Regions from separate parts of the Photobacterium sp. S4TG1 genome, predicted to be linked through region 1. Evidence: predicted binding sites of a transcription regulator. Region 1 holds the regulator's gene; each other region holds the start of a gene.
The links. Region 1 encodes CRP, which controls carbon source genes, mostly activating them, when cyclic AMP is high. Its sites were predicted from a motif close to TGTGANNNNNNTCACA; they were not measured.
Positions count from the first base shown of each region.

Region 2: cdd (cytidine deaminase) is a predicted target of CRP. The motif match lies at 1,057-1,072, and genes of this name have one in related genera.
Region 3: recB (exodeoxyribonuclease V subunit beta) is a predicted target of CRP. The motif match lies at 1,292-1,307, and genes of this name have one in related genera.

Region 1 covers NZ_JAYXUH010000008.1:144,711-146,992, reverse strand. Annotated here, with positions in the region: gene VXS03_RS11690 (phosphoribulokinase) at 1-156, shown strand, start outside; gene VXS03_RS11685 (OsmC family protein) at 223-627, opposite strand; gene crp (cAMP-activated global transcriptional regulator CRP) at 1,011-1,643, shown strand; gene VXS03_RS11675 (hypothetical protein) at 1,827-2,021, shown strand; gene VXS03_RS11670 (DUF1338 domain-containing protein) at 2,114-2,282, opposite strand, start outside.
Region 2 covers NZ_JAYXUH010000004.1:50,746-53,027, forward strand. Annotated here, with positions in the region: gene VXS03_RS07175 (CidA/LrgA family protein) at 1-283, shown strand, start outside; gene VXS03_RS07180 (CidB/LrgB family autolysis modulator) at 280-966, shown strand; gene cdd (cytidine deaminase) at 1,182-2,069, shown strand; gene VXS03_RS07190 (DMT family transporter) at 2,202-2,282, shown strand, end outside.
Region 3 covers NZ_JAYXUH010000019.1:64,271-66,552, reverse strand. Annotated here, with positions in the region: gene recC (exodeoxyribonuclease V subunit gamma) at 1-1,165, shown strand, start outside; gene recB (exodeoxyribonuclease V subunit beta) at 1,451-2,282, shown strand, end outside.

The sequences.
Region 1 (2,282 bases):
AATGTTGACTTTCCACATCTCCTAGCGATGATTCAAGGTTCCTTTATGTCACGTCACAACACTCTTGTCGTTCCTGGGGGAAAAATGAGTTTTGCGATGGAGCTGATTATGCGACCGTTGCTTGAACAACTTATTGAAAATGGGAAAATAGCATGAGTAAACACTACAACCAGCGATATTAATAAACGGTTACTAATATCAGCAACCGTCATCGTGGGCGAACTATGCCACAACAATTTCATAGCTGTGACTCATTTCAACACCCTGCCCCAGCATTAAACAAACTGAACAGTATTTTTCAAGCGAGTCAGCCACCACTTTGCTCACTAACTCACTACTTAAATCATGACCAGTAACAATAAAGTGTAAGTTTGCATGAGTGAAAATTCGTGGTGCTTGCTCACGACGCTCAGCAGAAAGATTTACTTCACAAGCCGTGATCTGCTGCTGTAAATCCTGTAAACCACTAACGACATCCACAGAACTACAACCTCCCGTAGCCATCAGTACCAACTCCATTGGGCTTGGGGCTTTTTCACCACCGTTACCATCTAAAACAACACTGTGACCTGAAGCTGATTGGCCAACAAAAGTCATGTTTTCTACCCATTTCACACGTGACTGCATTTTTATATCCTTTAGCTATATTATTTAAAAGTTGAGCTTATTTTTGTTGATAATTCCATCGATGTAAACGTTATTTATTTCGCCTAATGCTAATTGTGTTGCATATTTCTATTGCTAGAATTAGAGAGTAAAACCACTTTGAAACAGCGCTTTTGGTAACTAAGTCACAACGATGTGATCATGTGCACACTTATCTCTCATAAATGAGCGGGTCATCGAGATCAATATCAAGAAAAAGCCCCAAAAAAAGGATACACTCTAAACCAGTTTAAGTTAGCTCGCAGCCCATCAGCTGAGTGAATAAACCCTGCCAACACACAGTTTTGTCGAGTTATCTTTACAGAACATATTGTTGGGCAACATATGCAGAGGAAGTTAGTAATATGGTTCCAGGTAAACCGCAAACAGATCCAACTTTAGAGTGGTTTCTTTCCCATTGTCACATTCACAAATATCCATCAAAGAGCACGTTAATTCACGCAGGTGAAAAAGCAGAAACTTTGTACTACATCGTGAAGGGTTCTGTTGCTGTATTAATCAAGGATGAAGAAGGTAAGGAAATGATTCTTTCTTACCTAAACCAGGGCGACTTTATTGGTGAACTCGGCTTGTTCGAAGAAGACCAAGAACGTACAGCTTGGGTTCGCGCAAAAAGCCCTTGTGAAGTTGCAGAAATTTCATTTAAAAAATTCCGTCAATTAATTCAAGTTAACCCAGATATTCTAATGCGTTTATCTGCTCAAATGGCATGTCGTCTACAAGTGACAAGTCAAAAAGTTGGTGATCTTGCATTCCTTGATGTTACAGGTCGTATTGCACAGACATTATTGAATCTTGCAAAACAACCGGATGCAATGACACACCCTGATGGCATGCAAATTAAGATCACTCGTCAAGAAATTGGTCAGATCGTAGGTTGTTCTCGTGAAACAGTCGGCCGTATTCTTAAAATGCTAGAAGAGCAAAATCTTATTTCTGCTCATGGTAAAACTATTGTGGTTTACGGCACACGCTAATTATTATAGCGATACCGTGATCACCGATGAAACCGCAGCTTATACCTGCGGTTTTTTTTTTCTCTGCATTTCCAAAATTACCTCCATAAAACAATCATTGGCAGCGTCAGTATTACTGTTAAAATTTAATTTGTAATAACACCCATTTGTGTTACATTTTGCTCACAAACGGATATTAAATCAATGATGGCCAATATGGATATTGAACGCTTTTCTGCGAATAGTTTCACCACGGTACCTGGCGTATTAACCACTCAACCCACGACGATTGAAATGACAGGGTTTAGTGATAGCCGCTGTTATCTCGAACAACAAACAGGGTTACGTCGCTGCCCTGCAGATGAATCAGGTGTTTGGGCTTCACCATTAGATAACTAGCCTTATGACAGTGCTTATATGCTAAGCACTGTATTATGTTAATTTGCCTATCGACGGTCTTTACGGCAAATACAACGGCACATCGAAATATACTAGCGATCCGTACTTTCAAATATTTTATTTGCAGAATCAACAACAAACCCTTCATATAATTCGCCATTCGCTTGAGGATAGCGTTTAGCAAATTCATAAAAACCACCTGGGATATTATGAATGCCATCACGAAAGCTGACTCCAACCTTGTCAGCCATAGTTGCTGAT
Region 2 (2,282 bases), on a different contig from region 1:
GCACTGGTCTGGATTACCGGTTCCTGGCAGTATCATCGGCTTATTTATTCTTTTTATTGCTCTGGTCACTGGCATTTGTCGTGCAGAGTGGGTTGAAAGTACCTGTAATTTATTAATTAAGCACATGGCATTATTGTTTGTGCCTGTTGGTGTCGGTTTAATGAATTATTTAGGTGTCATTGAAAATAACGCTGCGATCATTTTTGCAAGTACCCTTGGCAGCACCATTATTGTATTAATTGTTATTGGCCTAGCGGTACACCATAAGGAGAAACAGTCATGATTTGGTTGGTGGCAACCTTAGTCTGCTTTTATGTTGCACGTTATTTAGCAATGAAAATTAAAAATCCTTTTTTCAACCCTCTTTTGATCACGCTTATTATTATGATTTTGGCCTTAAAATGGTTGGAAGTACCTTATCAGACCTATTTTGCACAAAATGAAGTGATTAACTATTTATTAGGGCCTGCCGTTGTTGCATTAGCTTTCCCGCTATATCAACAAATTGGGCTTATTCGCAGTAAGTGGAAAACCATTTTAACCTCTTGTTTTGTCGGTAGCGTGTTATCAATGACCTTTGGTACTGCAATTGCTTTTTCAATGGGTGCGGATGCTCAACTTGCAGCAAGTATCTTACCTAAATCTATTACCACCCCTCTTGCGATGGCGGCTTCTCAACAAATTGGAGGGATCCCTGCTATCACCTCTGCAATGGTGATTATTGTGGGGTTATTTGGTGCGGTATTAGGCTACCCAATTATGAAGTTATTTCGAGTGAAACATCCACTGGCGAAAGGGTTATCGATTGGTACGGTTTCACATGCATTAGGCACAGCAAAAGCGGTGGAAGAAAACTATCAAGAAGGTGCGTTTAGTTCTTTAGCTTTGGTTATTTGCGGTATTATGACCACTTTACTAGCCCCACTGATGTTTCCTCTATTATTACGTCTTTTTGGACATGCTTGATCAGCAATAACACAGCTGAACACAAAGTGCACAAAACGTTCAATTGTTGATAAGCCATTGAAATATTGTATGCTTTGTTGCAGAAACAAGTGTGACGCCACTCTCAGTAATGTAATAGGTGTAATAGCAAAACAAACAATGTGATCAAGATCACTTCTAACTCATTGTGATTCACATAGAATGTTTTGCCATAAACAATGAAGGAGTAACACCCAATGTACGCACGTGTTATAAAAGCATTAAGCTTATTACCTGCTGAATTGGCGTCAGCTTTAAAGCCTATTATCGAAGATTCAAATTTCGACTCAACGATCAGTCCTGAGCAATTCGAATGTTTATTATCAGCAACACAACTGACCGATACTGAACTTCGCTTGGCCCTCCTTCCTCTTGCTGCTTCTTATGCTGTAGTCCCTATTTCTAATTTCTATGTTGGTGCAATTGTACGTGGCACATCAGGCCGCTTATATTTTGGTGCTAATATGGAATTTGAAAACGCAAGCATGGCTTGTACTATTCACGCTGAACAATCTGCCATTAGCCACGCATGGATCAAGGGTGAAGTTGGCATTAAAGATGTCACTATTAACTACAGCCCTTGCGGTCACTGTCGTCAGTTTATGAATGAATTAACATCAGCTAACGACATGATGATTCAACTGCCACAACGCGAACCAATGACTCTACAGCAGTACTTACCGGATTCATTTGGGCCACTCGATTTAGGGGTTAAAGATGGTCTATTGAGTGATTTTGATAATGGCATTCGTATTGAAGAAAGTTCAGAGCTTGCGACTAGCGCCTGTAATGCCGCTAACCGTTCTCATGCTCCTTACTCAAAGAACTTCAGTGGTGTTGCATTAAAAGCACAGGATGGCCGTATCTTTGAAGGTATGTATGCGGAAAATGCCGCATTCAACCCAAGTTTACCTCCACTGCAAGTGGCATTAATCAATATGAATATGTCTAACTATTCATTGTCTGAAATTGCAGAAGCGGCACTGGTAGAAAGTGCAGAAAGTAAAATTAGTCAACTTGCACGTACACAAGCATTATTAGAAGCACTGAATCCTGATATTCAACTAACATATGTTGCTTATTAAGTCGGCAATTGATTTGAATATTCTAAAAAGACCGCCTCACTGGCGGTTTTTTATTGTCTAAACTTGATCAATGTTGGCTATCAAACATCAAAAGCGTATTATCTCGCCACCTATTATTAGAAGCCAATGACAATGTCTCAAACACACAATCCTTTGAAAGGAGCAGCATGGATGCTCACGGCTGGGCTCGCGTTTGCTATTGTAAATAGTTTA
Region 3 (2,282 bases), on a different contig from region 1:
AGGCTATTGCTGTGCAGGCGATCAACCGCTCGCTGTTGATATTTCTGCAAACAATATCAAACAACAGTTAGTTCAACATCATCCATTAGTACCGTTTAGTCCTAATGCATTTATTGGTGATGATGCCAGTTTTGCGGTTGAGTGGTTACCTGCGGCTAACCGTGATGGTCAGGCAAGTGCGCCATTTCAGCTTAATGCACTTGCGGCTGAACCAATGGCAGATGATCACAATATGATTTTAGATCTTGCGGAATTGCAGCGCTTTTGGCGTTTACCGGTACGCTATTTCTTTAACCGTCGTCTTAAAGTGTATTTTGAAGCGCCAATGGGGTTACTAGAAGACGATGAGCCGTTTGTGCTTAACGGTTTAGAAAGCTATGTGATTCGTGATCAGTTATTGGAATTATTATTAGATGCCAAACTGAAAAATACCGATCCTGATGTCATTTATAATCAGTTTGCAGCAGAGCAGCGTGCTGCGGGTAATTTACCTGTTGCAGCATTTGGCGATTTGGATTTAGCGGCTAGCCGCCAGGCGGTGACAAACTTAACTGAAGTGATTGAACCATTGATTCATGCGCCATTAGCAGATCAAGAAGTGGCCATTACACTGCAAGTAGCAGAGCATAAAGTTGTTTTACAAGGCTGGCTAAAAAAGCGTTATCAGTCAGGTCTTTTACGTTATCGTACTGGCAAAATTCGCCCGCAAGATCTTCTTACCGCTTGGCTTGATCATTTGTGTTTGGCTATATCGGTGCCTGAAACTCAACAGGTTACCCATATTATTGGTACAGATAAGCAGTTTGAATTACAAACGATTGAAGCGCCGCAAGCACTGGCTTATTTACAGCAATTACTTGAACTGTATTACCAAGGTTTAAATCAACCCTTAGCGTATTTTCCTAAAACTGCGATGGCTGCGATACAAGCCCATATCGGCCGTGATGGTAGTTGGAAGAGTGATGAAGAAACCGAACAGAAAGCCCTAACAAAAATGGCAGAATGCTTTAACGATGGTTACTTGTTTGCAGGAGAAGGCAGTGATAATTACATTCAGCGAGTATGGCCACAATGGAATGACGATGTGGCACAAGAAGCAAATCAATTAGCGGCATTGGTACTGCAAGCGGTAGTGGTGAACAGTAAAGAAATTAAGCCAGAATAACGCGGTAGTGAAGTAGTGTGGCCGCCAGCAAATCATTGTTAGTTGTAGGGTGTTTGCTGTGCGGCCACAGGCCCAGAGGTGACCAAGTTTCTGGCGCTGATACTAACTAACCACCGTCGTATAAACCGTGAGTAAGTTCTCACAATATAGGAACACAACAGAATATTAGGTGCCAATATTTACTTATAAGTGTTGGGTCACATAATAACGAGCTAAATTACTGAAATTGAAAACTATCAGGCTAGTGCTGTTGTTAGATATTGCAACCATGGGATGAGTGACACAATGACAACTGAAGTACTAACAAATATTCTGCAACCAATGACGTTTCCATTACATGGTACGCGCTTGATCGAAGCATCAGCAGGAACAGGTAAGACATTTACCATTGCAAGTTTGTATTTACGGTTATTATTAGCGCATGGCAGTGAGGATACTCGGCATCAACAGCAGCTGACCGTGGATCAAATTTTGGTGGTGACTTTCACGGAGGCTGCCACCGCAGAATTACGCGATCGTATTCGTGCTCGTATCCATGATGCGCGATTAGCTTTTAGTCGCGGCATTAGCCGTGATCCTGTTATTGAGCCGTTATTAAATGAATTCTCAGATCATAAATTAGCGGCAACTCTTTTATTGCAAGCAGAACGACAGATGGATGAAGCGGCGATTTATACCATCCATGGTTTTTGTCAGCGCATGCTCACTCAAAATGCGTTTGAATCGGGCAGTCGATTTAATAATGAATTTGTGACCGATGAAAGTCAGCTTAAAAACCTTGTCGTAGCGGACTATTGGCGCAGTAATTTTTATCATTTACCGCCAGCTCTGGCCCATGAAGTTCGTGATATTTGGTCATCACCCACGGCATTATTAAAAGAAATTGGCAATAGTTTAACTGGTGCACCGGTACGATTGTCAGTGGTGGCGATGACTGAATCGTTAGCGCAATTACATCAGCAAAACATTGTGCGTATTGATGAGGTAAAAGTGTTGTGGCGTCAGCATCAAGCAGATCTTGAAGCTTTAATTGCTAATTCTGGGATCAATAAACGCAGTTATACCAAAAAAAGCTTACCTAATTGGATTGAGCAAGTTAGCGCATGGGCTGCGCAAC